Regions from separate parts of the Bradyrhizobium sp. GW821-FHT13H05 genome, predicted to be linked through region 1. Evidence: predicted binding sites of a transcription regulator. Region 1 holds the regulator's gene; each other region holds the start of a gene.
What was found. The regulator PhoB, encoded in region 1, activates phosphate uptake and scavenging genes when phosphate is short. The targets are predictions, from matches to a motif close to TGTCATNNANCTGTCAT.
Positions count from the first base shown of each region.

Region 2: a site for PhoB is predicted at 1,855-1,871, ahead of AC1RR3_RS10355 (UDP-2,3-diacylglucosamine diphosphatase). Genes of this name have one in related genera too.
Region 3: a site for PhoB is predicted at 2,635-2,651, ahead of AC1RR3_RS26810 (glycerophosphodiester phosphodiesterase family protein). Genes of this name have one in related genera too.
Region 4: a site for PhoB is predicted at 1,430-1,446, ahead of AC1RR3_RS32895 (RNA degradosome polyphosphate kinase). Genes of this name have one in related genera too.

Region 1 covers NZ_JBXAPO010000005.1:2,842-6,469, reverse strand. Annotated here, with positions in the region: gene pstB (phosphate ABC transporter ATP-binding protein PstB) at 1-391, shown strand, start outside; gene phoU (phosphate signaling complex protein PhoU) at 403-1,119, shown strand; gene phoB (phosphate regulon transcriptional regulator PhoB) at 1,142-1,849, shown strand; gene AC1RR3_RS16825 (GcrA family cell cycle regulator) at 1,972-2,484, opposite strand; gene AC1RR3_RS16820 (aspartate aminotransferase family protein) at 2,939-3,628, shown strand, end outside.
Region 2 covers NZ_JBXAPO010000003.1:316,155-319,782, reverse strand. Annotated here, with positions in the region: gene AC1RR3_RS10360 (glycosyltransferase family 4 protein) at 1-1,019, opposite strand, end outside; gene AC1RR3_RS10355 (UDP-2,3-diacylglucosamine diphosphatase) at 1,019-1,831, opposite strand; gene thiD (bifunctional hydroxymethylpyrimidine kinase/phosphomethylpyrimidine kinase) at 2,040-2,840, opposite strand; gene AC1RR3_RS10345 (PAS domain S-box protein) at 3,150-3,628, shown strand, end outside.
Region 3 covers NZ_JBXAPO010000010.1:113,311-116,938, reverse strand. Annotated here, with positions in the region: gene pdhA (pyruvate dehydrogenase (acetyl-transferring) E1 component subunit alpha) at 1-903, opposite strand, end outside; gene AC1RR3_RS26810 (glycerophosphodiester phosphodiesterase family protein) at 1,160-2,545, opposite strand; gene adh (aldehyde dehydrogenase) at 2,716-3,628, opposite strand, start outside.
Region 4 covers NZ_JBXAPO010000016.1:167,899-171,526, reverse strand. Annotated here, with positions in the region: gene AC1RR3_RS32905 (CDP-alcohol phosphatidyltransferase family protein) at 63-605, shown strand; gene AC1RR3_RS32900 (P-loop NTPase family protein) at 698-1,375, shown strand; gene AC1RR3_RS32895 (RNA degradosome polyphosphate kinase) at 1,520-3,628, shown strand, end outside.

The DNA of each region.
Region 1 (3,628 bases):
CCGCGTCGAGAAGGCGCTGCGCGGCGGCGCGCTGTGGAACGAGGTCAAGGACAAGCTCAACGCCTCCGGCCTGTCGCTCTCCGGCGGCCAGCAGCAGCGCCTCTGCATCGCCCGCACGGTCGCGGTGCGGCCCGAGGTGATCCTGTTCGACGAGCCCTGCTCGGCGCTCGACCCGATCTCGACCGCCAAGGTCGAGGAGCTGATCCAGGAACTGTCCGAGAACTACACGATCGCGATCGTCACCCACAACATGCAGCAGGCGGCGCGCGTCTCCGACAAGACCGCCTTCATGTATCTCGGCGAGCTGATCGAGTTCGACGACACCAGCAAGATCTTCACGTCGCCGACCGACCGGCGCACGCAGGATTACATCACCGGCCGGTTCGGCTGAGGAGACGGGACATGGGTACTGAACATACCGCAAAGGCCTTCGACACCGACCTCCAGGAGCTCACCCGGCTGGTCGCGGAGATGGGCGGCATCGCCGAGCGCATGATCGTCGATTCCGTCGACGCTTTGATCCGCCGCGACGTCGCGCTCGGCCAGCGCGTCGTCGCCATCGACGTCGAGCTCGACGCGCTGCAGAAGAAGATCGAGGAGCGCGCCGTGCTCACCATCGCGCGCCGCCAGCCGATGGCGGTGGATCTGCGCGAGATCGTCGGCGCCATGCGCGTCGCGACCGATCTGGAGCGCATCGGCGACCTCGCCAAGAACATGGGCAAGCGCGTCGCGGCGCTGGAGACGGATTTCCATCCGCTCAAATTGTTCCGCGGCCTGGAGCACATGACCGATCTCGTGCAGCAGCAGGTCAAGTCGGTGCTGGACGCCTATGCCGCGCATGATCTGCCGGCGGCGATGGCGGTTTGGAAGGGCGACGAGGAAGTCGACGCCATCTGCACCTCGCTGTTCCGCGAGCTCCTCACCTACATGATGGAGGATCCGCGCAACATCTCGTTCTGCATCCACCTGATGTTCTGCGCCAAGAACATCGAGCGGATCGGCGACCACGCCACCAACATCGCCGAGACCGTGTTCTACATGATCGAGGGCCAGGCGATCACCGACAAGCGGCCGAAGGGCGACATGACGACCTTCGCCACCACGGTCCCCAATACCTGAAGACTTAAGGAGCGACGACCTGATGGGCGCACGCATTATGGTGGTTGAGGACGAGGAAGCTCTCACCGAGCTTCTCCGCTACAACCTCGAAGGCGACGGCTATGACGTCGAGACGGTGATGCGTGGCGACGACGCCGACACCCGCCTCAAGGAGCACATTCCCGATCTGATCGTGCTCGACTGGATGTTGCCGGGCCTGTCAGGCATCGAATTGTGCCGGCGGCTTCGCACCCGGCCCGAGACCAAGCAGCTGCCGATCATCATGCTCACGGCGCGCGGCGAGGAGAGCGAGCGGGTGCGGGGTCTTGCGACCGGTGCCGACGACTACATCGTCAAGCCGTTCTCGGTGCCCGAGCTGCTCGCCCGCGTGAAGGGCCTGCTGCGGCGCGCCAGCCCCGAGCGGCTCGCCACCGTGCTCGCCTATGGCGACATCGAGCTCGACCGCGACAAGCGCCGTGTCGCGCGCTCGGGCCGGCCGATCGACCTTGGCCCGACCGAATATCGCCTGCTGGAGTTCTTCCTGGAGCATCCCGGCCGCGTGTTCTCGCGCGAGCAGCTGCTCGACAGCGTCTGGGGCCGCGACATCTATATCGACGAGCGCACCGTCGACGTTCACATCGGCCGTCTGCGCAAGCTGCTCAATCTCGGTCGCGAGCAGGACCCGATCCGCACCGTCCGCGGTGCCGGCTACGCGCTGGATGACCGTTTCGCGAAGGCGGAGCAGACGTAAGGTTTGCTGCAAGCAAGCCAATAAAAAGCGCGCCGGGTGGCGCGCTTTTTTATGTCCGGATCGTCCCGGTCCCCCGTGCGCAATTGCGCATTAGGCCGGAACGATGTCGTTTGGGGCCCAGCTCAGCGCGGACCCGGCTTCGCCGGCGCCCGCCGGCGATCTGCGGCCGGCTGATACGCCACCCGCGAGTGCTGGGCGCAGTAGGGCAGGCCGGAGAGCGCCTTGCCGCCGCAGAAGAAGAAATCCGGGCTCGAGGGGTCGCCGACCGGCCAGTGGCAGGTCGCCTCGTTCAGCTCCAGCAGCGACAGCCGCTGGCTCATCGGCACCACGTTGTCGTAGGTGACCGGTTCAGCCTCGACCTCGACGTCGAAGGCCTGCGCCAGCGCGGTGTTGCCGCGCGAGATCGGGCGGGTCACCCGCATCATATGCTGCGCGGGACGCGCCTTGCGCGGCCGGGGAGCAGCCGATGAGGGGCTCTTGGCGCGGCCGGACAGGCCGAGCCTGTGCACTTTGCCGATCACGGCATTACGGGTCACGTTGCCGAGCTCGGCCGCAATCTGGCTGGCCGACAATCCGGCCTCCCAGAGCTTTTTCAACTGCTCGACGCGATCGTCGGACCAGGTCAAAACCGTCATTGCACCCTTTCCCTCGCCGTGCGGCTGCCATCCTGGCGCCTCGCGGCGAATGCCTAAGCCTTGAAAAACCCGTGCCGTCAGAATCCCTTAAGGCTCGCCGGGCACCGAGAGCCGCCCGAACGTTTACGCCGGTACATGAGGACTTAGAGGATCAGAAACACTGCACGAGATGTCGTATCTGACAAGCCAAACGCTACAATATGGCGTGACTCACGCGCAAGAGTCCGCCGACTCGCTTCCACATGTTCCGTGGCTAAAACCACGTAAATTCGGCACCGCAAGACTACGGATTCAGCGTTTCGCGAGGCTTTCGGGCGGCATTGACACCCGTTCTACCCGGCATAAGATAGTGTCACGTGCCGCCCTTAAAAGGCGGCACGTTTCGTTTTCCGGGCCGGTCAATGGTGCGTTGCGCAATGCACGCTCACACCGTCCTCAACATCAAGTGACCGTCATGACTAACAGCGCTGCGCCGCATTTGCTCCCCGTTTTCGCCAGGTCGGACCTCGGTTTCGAGCGCGGCGAAGGCTGCTGGCTGATTGCGACCAATGGCGATCGCTATCTCGATTTTACCTCCGGCGTCGCCGTGAACGCGCTCGGCCACGCCCATCCGGCGCTGGTCAAGGCGTTGCAGGAGCAGGCGACCAAGCTCTGGCACATGTCGAACCTGTTCCAGAGCCCCGACGGCGAGAAGCTCGCCGCGCGCCTGTGCAATGAGAGTTTTGCGGACTTCGTGTTCTTCTGCAATTCCGGCGCCGAAGCGCTGGAAGGTGTGATCAAGCTGGTCCGCCATCATCACTTCTCCAAGGGACATCCGGAACGTTACCGCATCATCACCTTTGAAGGCGCCTTCCACGGCCGCACGCTGGCAACGCTGGCCGCGACGGGATCTGCAAAATATCTCGAAGGTTTCGGTCCGCCGATGGACGGTTTCGACCAGGTCCCGCATGGCGATATCGAAGCCGTCAAGAAAGCGATCGGTCCGCAGACCGCCGGCATCCTGATCGAGCCGATCCAGGGTGAGGGCGGCGTGCGCTCGGCGACGCCCGCCTTCCTGAGGGCGTTGCGCCAGCTCTGCGACGAGAAGGGCCTGCTGCTCGCATTCGACGAGGTGCAGACCGGCATGGGCCGCACCGGCGATCTG
Region 2 (3,628 bases), on a different contig from region 1:
GCCGCCTTTATGCTGTCCACAAACGCCCGGGCGGAGGCCTCCCAGGTGTAGTTGGCGGCGAATTCGACGCAGTCCTGCCGGGAAACGCCGAGCGCCGTGAAGCAGGCATTGCGCAGGTCGTGGTCCAGCGCCCCGACCGGCGCATCGCCGATGACGTCGCGGGGGCCCTTCACCGGGAAGGCCGCGACCGGCAGGCCGCTTGCGAGCGCTTCGAGCAGGACCAGGCCGAACGTATCGGTCTTGCTGGGAAACACGAAGACGTCGGCGGCGGCATAGATGTCCGCCAGCTCCTCACCCTGCTTTTGCCCAAGGAAGATCGCATCCGGATAGGCTTCTTCCAGCGAGGCGCGCGCCGGGCCGTCGCCCACGATGACCTTGGTGCCGGGCAGATCGAGGGCGAGGAAGGCCTCGAGATTCTTCTCCACCGCGACACGGCCGACCGAAAGGAACACCGGTGCCGGGAAGCAGAGATCGATGGCGCGGGGGTGGAACAGGCGTGTGTCGACACCGCGCGGCCACAGCACGACATTGGCAAAGCCACGCTCGCCGAGCTCGCGGGCCAGCGCCGGCGTCGCCGCCATCACCGCCCGGCTCGGGCTGTGGAATCGTCGCAGCGCCCGCCAGATCAGGGATTCCGGAACCGGCACCCGGGCGCGGACGTATTCGGGAAAACGCGTGTGGAAGCTGGTCGTGAACGGCAGCTTGCGCTGGCGGCAATAGCGGCGGACCATCAGGCCGATCGGCCCTTCCGTCGCAATGTGGATGCTGTCGGGGCGCGCTTCCGCGATCAGCTTCGCAATCCGCGCAGGGCGCGGCATCGCGAGCCGCACGTCGCGATAGCTTGGCATCGCAAACGTGCGGAACGATTGCGGCGTCAGGAACGTGAACTCGACGCCAAGACCTTCGATGCCAAGACCTTCGATGCGAAGCGCCTCCGATGCATCAGCAAGCTTGGTCAGCGTCCGAACCACACCGTTGACTTGCGGGTGCCAGGCGTCGGTCGCGACCAGGATGCGCATCAGGCAGCCCTTGCCGCGACCTGTGGGACGGCTGCAGGCTTTTGCGCCTGATCCGCCCAGGTGATGATCTCGAAATGGCCGTCGTCGTGCTCGACCAGCGCGGTGCAGCTCTCCACCCAGTCGCCGCAATTCATGTAGCGGATGCCGCCCTCGTCGCGGATCACGGCATAGTGGATGTGGCCGCAGATCACGCCGTCGGCGTCGTGACGGCGCGCTTCGGCGGCGAGCGCCTGCTCGAACGCGCCGATATAGTTGACGGCGTTCTTGACCTTCTGCTTGGCCCATTGCGACAGCGACCAATAGGGCACCTTGAACATGCGCCGGAAGAAGTTGACGAAGCGATTCATCTGGATCGCGAAGTCGTAGGCCTTGTCGCCGAGATGGGCGAGCCAGCGCGCGTTCTGCACCACGAGATCGAAGATATCGCCGTGGATGACGAGAAAGCGCTTGCCGTCCACGCCGGTGTGGACGGTGTTCTCGACCACGTCGATGCCGCCGAAATGCGTGCCGTAATAGTTACGCAGGAACTCGTCGTGATTGCCGGGGATGTAAATGACCTTGGCGCCCTTGCGCGCCTTGCGCAGCAGCTTCTGGACCAAGTCGTTATGCGATTGCGGCCAGTGCCAGCTCGATTTCAGCGCCCAGCCATCGACGATATCGCCGACGAGATAGATCGTGTCGGCATCGTGGTAGCGCAGGAAATCCAGCAGAAGGTCGGCTTGCGAGCCGCGGGCTCCGAGATGAACGTCGGAGATGAACAAGGTGCGAAAGCGCCTTTCAGGGCTCTCGTCACTCACATCGTAACTTCCCATGCGACAGCCTGTAACAATGTCCCGTGACAGGGGGATGACCATTGAACCTTTGAGGCACCCTCAGATACGAATCAAACCTCGCCTCGCCCTCCCCGCGAATATCAGTCGCATGCGACAATCAGGCGACATGACGCGGCAATGATTGTCCGCAAAAGCCCGGCCCGCCGCCCTATTGGTTACGGCGGCGGCCGTCGCGCGGCGCCTCTCGTCAGTAAAATCTGTGGAAATGATGGACCGGCCCGTGGCCATGACCGACGCTGAAGCGGTCGGCCGCCGCGATCGCCGCGCTGATCCAGGCCTTGGCGCTCCGCACCGCCTGCTCCAGATCCTCGCCTTTGGCCAGCCCCGCAGCAACGGCGGAGGACAGCGAGCAGCCGGTGCCATGGGTGTTCCTGGTGGCGACGCGAGGTGCGGGAAGCGCGATCGTTTTTTCAGCACTGACGAGATAGTCGATGCTCTCGGCGCCCTCGCCGTGCCCGCCCTTGATCAGCACCGCGCGGCAGCCGAGCGCCATCAGGCGGCGCCCCTGGCTCTCGATCTCGGCCTCGCTCACCGCAATGGGCTCGTCGAGCAGAGCCGCAGCTTCCGGCAGGTTCGGCGTGATCACCGAGGCCAGCGGCATCAGTTTTGTGCGTAGCGCGTCCACGGCCTCGGCAGCCAGCAGCCGGTCGCCGGAGGTTGCGACCATGACAGGATCGAGCACGATGTGTTGCGGCTTCCAGCGCGACAGCGCGGCCGCGATCGCATCGATGCTGGCGGCCTGCGCCACCATGCCGATCTTCACCGCGCCGACATCGAGATCGGAGAACACCGCATCGATCTGCGCGGTGACGAAATCAGCCGGCACGGCGTGAATGCCGGTGACGCCGCGCGTGTTCTGGGCGGTCAGGGCCGTGATCGCGGAGGCGCCATAGACGCCGAGCGCCGCAAAGGTCTTGAGATCCGCCTGGATGCCGGCGCCGCCGCTGGAATCCGAGCCGGCGATGGTGAGCGCCACGGGCGTCGTCATCGCCGGAGACATGCGTTTGAGAGGGACATCGCCATGCCCTGTCCTAGCGCGCCCCGGATATGCCAGCAAGTCAGGCCGGCCGCGCGCGCCGCAAATCGCCGGCGGCGCCGGCCGGCCCCCGCGAATCAGCTGGGCGCGATCCCGCGCGGCCTTGTCGACCCACAATCGTGCAAAGGCGCGAAAATAAACCCTTGATGCCTCCTTGGCCCTTGGCGTTCACATCGACGAGTGAGACGTTGGCGATGGAACCGTCCAGCGACGTCAATGTTGCGGGCCGCCCCCGGCCCGCAAGCCTATCGGGGTGGAATCATGTGGGCTTACTTCGAACGTCTCCTCGACTCCTCGATGTTCTCGCCACACGGGATATGCCTGCTCTGGGAGCCCGAGCTGATCTGGCTGCACGTCGTCTCGGACGCCTGCATTGCCCTGGCGTATTTCTCGATCCCGTTTGCGCTCGCGATCCTCGTCACCAAGCGGCGCGACCTCAAATTCGGGTGGGTCTTCTGGGCCTTCGCCGTCTTCATCATGGCCTGCGGCCTGACGCATGTGCTGTCGATCTACACGCTCTGGGTACCCGTCTATGGCATCGAGGGCATCGTGAAGGCGATGACGGCCGTGGCCTCGGTCTTCACTGCCGGTGCGCTCTGGCCGCTGTTGCCGAAGATCCTGACCATCCCCTCGCCGTTCGAGCTCCGGCAGGTCCAGGCCGCGCTCGAGGAGGAGGAGACCAAGAACCGGGATGCGGCGCAGTTGCTCGTGCAGGTCAATGAGGCCCAGCGTGCGCTGCG
Region 3 (3,628 bases), on a different contig from region 1:
GCTGACCTTCGCCGCCAACAGGCGGTTGCGCACCTGCTCGATCGGGTCCTGGTCGTGGCGGACCTTCTCGACCTCCTCGCGCGTGCGGTACTTCGCGGGGTCGGACATCGAGTGGCCGCGATAGCGGTAGGTCTGCATTTCCAGGATCATCGGCCCCTTGCCGGCGCGGCACCAGGCGGCAGCCTCGTCACCCGCAGCCTTCACCGCGCGGACATCCATGCCGTCGACCTGCAGGCCGGGGATGTTGAAGGACGCACCGCGCTTGGAGAAATCCTGCTGCGCCGATGCCCGCGAAACCGCGGTGCCCATGGCATAGCGGTTGTTCTCGATGACGTAGATCACCGGCAGCTTCCAGAGCTCCGCCATGTTGAAGCTCTCATAGACCTGGCCCTGGTTGGCCGCGCCGTCGCCGAAATAGGTGACGCTGACATTGCCGTTGCCGCGATAGTTGTTGGCGAAGGCGAGACCCGTTCCGAGCGAGACCTGGGCGCCGACGATGCCGTGACCGCCGTAAAAGTGCTTCTCCTTGCTGAACATGTGCATGGAGCCGCCCTTGCCCTTGGAATAGCCGCCGCGGCGTCCCGTGAGCTCGGCCATGACGCCGTTGGCCTCCATGCCGGTGGCGAGCATGTGACCGTGATCGCGATAGCCGGTGATGACCTGATCGCCCTGCTTCAGGGCCATCTGCATGCCGACCACCACGGCCTCCTGGCCGATATAGAGGTGGCAGAAACCGCCGATCGCGCCCATGCCATAGAGCTGGCCGGCCTTTTCCTCGAACCGCCGGATCAGGAGCATGTCGCGGAGCGCCTTGAGCTCCTGCTCCCTGGTGAATTCCGGGGGCGAACCGCCGTCGATCTTGTCCTGTGCAGTGCTTGCGGCGGCTTTCTTGGGTGCGGCCATAGGAATTCCGGGTCAGAGAAAACTTCAGCCCTCTCTAACCCAAGTCAAACGCCCTTGGAAAGCACCGCGGCGACATGGCACGACTTTCATTATGCCGCACTGCAACGTGGCCGAAACTTTGCAAAACCTTTGGGCTTGATCAGGCAACTTTAGCTCACCCGTCAACGAAGGGGCTGCAAGCAGCCGACGCAAGCAAATTCGGGCACGTTGATCCGCGGGTCCGAGCCCCCGCGCGTGCCCGATTCGCAGTGCCGCCTCACCAGCCCAGCTCGCGCAAATACGCTGCACGGGCAGCAATGCCGGTATGCGTGAAGTCGGTGAACACCCCATCCACGCCGAGGCGGAAGAATTTGAGATATTCAAGGCTGGGATCGCCGCGATAGTCGGCAGCCAGATATTTCCTTTCGTTCCGGAACGTGAAGACATGCACGAACAGGCCAAGCTTGTGCGCATCGGCGACAAGGCTGGTTGCATCCTGCGTCGAAGCCTCCGGCGTCGATCCCTTGAAGGGCGTGCCGTCGGAATTGCTGTCCTTCCACGGCGCGATCTTGAGCGGAACGATGTAAGCCTTCCACGGACCGATGCCATCGGCATAGGTCTTGATCTCCGCCAGGCCCTCGGGGGTCAGCATCGCATCGTACAGGCGCGCATCGCCCTGTAGCGTCCAGTCGAACGGACGCGAATTTGTGATGTTGTTGAGCAGGACCTTGCCGGTCTTGAAGTCGATGCCGTTGCCATCGATGAGCTGGACCTGCCGCGTCTCCAGCCCATGGCTGCGCATATATTTCAGGCTGCCGGGCTCGAAGCTCTGAACAAGGATGGGGGCCTCCTTGGTGTTGAGGCCGTTGTCCTTGATGATCTTGATCAGGGCGTCCTCGAGCGGGTGGCTTCCGGGCGCGCCGCAGCCATTGGCGATCGCCTGAGCATTGTTCCAGGTCGGATTCTTGGTTTCGGGATAGACGAGGATGGGACGCGCCGTCTCCTTGCTCCTGGCCTTGGCGATGTCGATGACGTCCTGGAAACTGATGACCGGGAATTTGCCGTTGAAGACCTTTGGCCGTTCGTTGGCCGCATCATAGGTGGTGCCACCGATCCAGCTCTTCAGCTCCGCCATGGTGAAGTCGGTAATCGACCAGTCGTTGGTATGGTCCTCGCCATCGACGATCAGTGACTTCAGCACCGATTTTGGATCGGCCGGGTCGGTGAGATCCGTGAGGTAGTCAGCAGGCACGCCGGGGGAAGACGGGGCCTTGACGCGCACACCTGATACCGTGCGCTTGCGCACCGCCACGGCCGCATTGGTCTTCGCGACCTCGGCGATATTGGTGTTGTCGGCCAGCCAGGGGTTGTGACGCACCACCAGGACGCAGTCCTTGGTCAGATGCAGGTCCTCTTCGAGCGCGTCGGTTCCGAGCGCCGCGGCGAGATCATATGAGGCCTCGGTCTCTTCAGGCACCAGCCCGGGCACGCCGCGATGTCCGAGGATCAGCGGTGGCTTTCCATCAACGGTCAGGAAGTGCTTCGCGCCGACCGGCGTCGAACCGGTCTGTGCGCAGGCCAATGATAGCGGGAGGAATGCCAAGGCTGCCGCGCCGAGCAGCATCGCTCCAACATGTGCCTTCCGCGAATGACTGATCTTCATGGCCGAGCCTCCGTCTGTGCCTGGCATCGTCTCCGATGCCGCAAGCGCCGAACCGAATGAGGTCGGCGCGCTCGTCTTGTCTCAATTGTCTGACAGACGGATGACGGCGGGTCGGGCGAACGAGGGCTCGGAACGGGCGGCACAGGGTTGCGCCGCCCTCGCCTGTCCGATCAGAAGAAGCCGAGCTTCTTCGGGCTGTAGCTGACCAGCAGATTCTTGGTCTGCTGGTAGTGATCGAGCATCATCTTGTGGGTCTCGCGACCGACGCCGGACTGCTTGTAACCGCCGAAGGCCGCATGCGCGGGATAGGCGTGGTAGCAATTGGTCCAGACCCGGCCGGCCTTGATCGCCCGGCCGAAGCGATAGCAGCGGTTGGCATCGCGGCTCCAGACGCCGGCGCCGAGGCCATACAGCGTGTCGTTGGCGATCGCGAGCGCCTCCTCATCGGTCTTGAAGGTCGTGACCGAGACGACGGGACCGAAGATCTCCTCCTGGAAGATGCGCATCTTGTTGTGGCCCTCGAACACCGTTGGCTGGACATAGAAGCCACCGGAGAGATCGCCGCCGAGCTCGGCACGACCGCCGCCGGCCAGGACCTTGGCGCCCTCCTGCTTGCCGATGTCGATATAGGAGAGGATTTTTGCGAGCTGCTCGCCGGAGGCTTGCGCACCGATCATGGTGTCGGCCGCACGCGGGTCGCCCTGCTTGATGGCGGCGACGCGCTTCAGCGCCCGCTCCATGAAGCGGTCGTAGATGTCGGCGTGGACCAGCGCCCGGCTCGGACAGGTGCAGACCTCGCCCTGGTTCAGTGCGAACATGACGAAGCCCTCGATCGCCTTGTCGAAGAAATCGTCGTCCTCGGCGGTGACGTCCTTGAAGAAGATGTTCGGCGACTTGCCACCGAGCTCCAGCGTGACGGGAATGAGGTTCTGGCTGGCATATTGCATGATCAGCCGGCCCGTCGTCGTCTCGCCGGTGAAGGCGATCTTGGCGATGCGCGGGCTGGAGGCGAGCGGCTTGCCGGCTTCGAGGCCAAAGCCGTTGACGATGTTGAGAACACCTGGCGGCAGCAGATCACCGACG
Region 4 (3,628 bases), on a different contig from region 1:
CAACCGGTTCAGCCTCCCAAGGGGCCGGATTCGAGGTCAGGCCGGGTGCCGGGAAGCGCCGCGTGAGTATTCCGAATATCATTACCCTGGGCCGCATCATGCTGGTCCCGATCATCGTCTGGGCCATCGTGTCGAGCCAAATGGAGGTGGCGTTCGCCGTCTTCCTGATCGCCGGCATCAGCGATGCCGTCGACGGCTTCCTGGCCAAGCGCTTCAACATGACGAGCGAGCTCGGCGCCCTGCTCGACCCGCTGGCCGACAAGGCGCTGCTGGTCTCGATCTACCTCGCGCTCGGCATCTGGGGCGACATCCCGCGCTGGATCGTGATCCTCGTGGTCTCGCGCGACATCATGATCGTCGCTGCTGTGATGGTGTCCTGGCTGTTCGACAAGCCGGTCGAGATGAAACCGTCGAAAGTATCCAAGCTAAACACAGCCGCCCAGGTCGCCTACGCTGCGTTGGTGCTGGCCGCGCTTGCCTTCGGCTTCAAACCCGGTCCCTATGATATAATCCTGATGGGCCTGGTTACGGTCTTCACGCTCTCGTCCGTCTCGCTCTACCTCGTCGAGTGGCTGCGCCACATGAGCACGATTGACGCCAAATGAGCCGGGATACGGCCCCGCAATAGGCCAACGCGGGCTCGATTAAGTCGAATCTTTCAAGCAAGGCCGGTCGTCCGGCATGGAGCAAAGCAAACGTGGCAGGCCGCGTTCACCCCCGACAATTGGCGTTTTCGCTTCCCCACGCGGAAAGCCTCAGCCGGGACAATTTTCTCGAAGGCCCCGCCAACGCCGCCGGCCTCGCTCTGATCGACGCCTGGCCGGAATGGCCGAACCGGATCATGTGGCTGGCCGGTCCGGAAGGAAGCGGCAAAAGCCATCTTGCCGCGATCTGGGCCGAGGAGGCCGGCGCCCGCTCGACCACGACCAATGCGCTGACCGCCGCCGGCGTTCCGGGCGCGCTCGCCACAGGCGCGCTGGTGGTCGAGGATCTCAAGGCCGGCGAATTTGACGAGCGCGCCCTCTTCCATTTGATGAACCTCGCCCGCGAGGACGGCGCCTACGTCCTGCTCACGGGACGCGAAGTGCCGGCCTCGCTCGAGATCGAGCTCCGCGACCTGCGCTCGCGGCTGCGCGCCGTGCCGGTCGTCGCGCTGCTGCCGCCCGACGACCAGCTGTTCCGGGGCCTGATCGTCAAATTCTGCGCCGACCGCCAGCTCAGCGTGGACGAGAGCGTGGTCAGCTACCTCGCCACCCGTCTGGAGCGGTCTTCCGCGGCGGCCCGGCAGGCCGTGGAACTGCTCGACAGCGAGGCCCTGCGGCTCGGGCGCCCGGTCACAAGGGCGCTGGCCGCCGAGCTGTTGCGGGACGCGTGAGCCGTCCGCTCCGCGCAAAGGGCCGCTTGACGCGGCGGAACAGCGGAACATCAATGTCATCGAAACGTCATCGCATTAACACATGCTCCCGCCGGTTTTGCGCGTAAGTCGCAAATCGGGGCGAACTGGATGGACCGACTTCTCATGGACTCCGTGCAAGCTGTTGAAACAAAAGAAAAAGCTCCGGAGCCCGAAGGCTTGCCGGCGATCGCCTCGAGCCCCGAGCGATTCATCAACCGCGAGCTATCCTGGCTGCACTTCAACCGTCGCGTCCTCGAGGAAGCGGTCAATCCCAGCCATCCCGTGCTGGAGCGGGTGCGATTCCTGTCGATTTCAGCGAATAACCTCGACGAGTTCTTCATGGTCCGCGTCGCCGGCATCAAGGCCCAGGTCCGCGAGGGCATTGCCGAGCGCGCCCCCGATGGCCTGACGCCGTCCGAGCAGCTGGCTCTGATCAACCGCACCGTCTCGCAGCTCGCCTCCGACCAGCAGGCGATCTGGCGCGACCTGCGCAGCGCGCTGGCCGACGTCGGCATCGTGCTGGTGGACGGCAAGGACGTCACCAAGGCGGAGCGGACCTGGGTCGAGGACTACTTCCTCAACAACGTGTTCCCGCTGCTGACGCCGCTGGCGATCGACCCCGCCCACCCGTTCCCGTTCATCCCGAGCCTCGGCTTTACCATCGCGCTCCAGCTCACGCGTGCTGCAGACGGCAAGCAGATGAACGCGCTGATCCGCATGCCCGGCAAGATCGACCGCTTCATCCGGCTGCCGACCGAGGGCAAGGTGGTGCGCCTGATCTCGCTGGAACAGGCCACAGCCCTGTTCATCAACCGCCTGTTCCCCGGCTACAATCTGCACGGCCAGGGCGCTTTCCGTGTCCTCCGCGACTCCGAGCTCGAAATCGAGGAAGAGGCCGAAGACCTCGTCCGCCTGTTCGAGACCGCGCTGAAGCGCCGCCGCCGCGGATCGGTGATCCGGCTCGAGATCGACGCCAAGATGCCGGAGCAGCTGCGCAACTTCGTGCAGCACGCGCTCTCGGCCGCCGACGACGAGGTGTTCCTGGTCGACGGCGTGCTCGCGATGAACGAGCTGTCGCAGCTCACCCGCCTCGACCGGCCCGACCTCGAATTCACCCCTTACGTGCCGCGCCATCCCGAGCGCGTGCGCGAACATGGCGGCGACATCTTTGCCGCGATCCGGCAGAAGGACCTCGTCGTCCACCACCCCTACGAATCCTTCGACGTGGTGGTGCAATTCCTCCAGCAGGCCACGCGCGACCCCGACGTCGTCGCGATCAAGCAGACGCTCTACCGCACCTCCAACAACTCGCCGATCGTGCGCGCGCTCGCGGAAGCCGCCGAAGCCGGCAAGTCCGTCACCGCGCTGATCGAGCTGAAGGCGCGCTTCGACGAGGAGGCCAACATCCGCTGGGCGCGCGACCTCGAACGCGCCGGCGTGCAGGTCGTCTATGGCTTCCTCGAACTGAAGACGCATGCAAAGCTCTCGATGGTGGTGCGTCGTGAAGGCGGCAGCCTCACGACTTACGTCCACACCGGCACCGGCAATTATCATCCGGTCACCGCGCGCATCTACACCGACCTCTCCTACTTCACCTCGGAGCCCACCATCGGCCGCGACGCTGCGCGCGTGTTCAACTTCATCACCGGCTATGCGGCGCCGAGCGATCTGGAAAAGATGGCGGTGTCGCCGCTGACCCTGCGCAAGCGCATCATCGAGCACATCCAGGGCGAGACCGCGCATGCGCGGCACGGCCGCCCCGGCGCGGTCTGGATGAAGATGAATGCGCTGGTCGACCCAGACATCATCGACGCGCTCTATGAGGCCTCGCAGGCCGGCGTGCAGGTCGAGCTCGTGGTCCGCGGCATCTGCTGCCTCAGGCCCGGTATTCCCGGCCTGTCGGAGAACATCCGCGTCAAGTCGATCATCGGACGCTTCCTGGAACACGGCCGAATCTACTGCTTCGGCATGGGCCAGGGCCTGCCGAGCGCGAAAGCGGCTGTGTATATCTCCTCGGCCGACATGATGCCGCGCAACCTCGACCGCCGCGTCGAGGTGCTGTGTCCGCTGCAAAATCCCACGGTGCATCAGCAGGTTCTCGAACAGATCATGGTCGCGAATCTGAAGGACAATGAGCAGAGCTGGCAATTGTTGCCGGACGGGTCCTCAACGCGTATGAAGGCCGCGAAGGGCGAGGAGCCTTTCAACGTCCACAACTACTTCATGACAAAT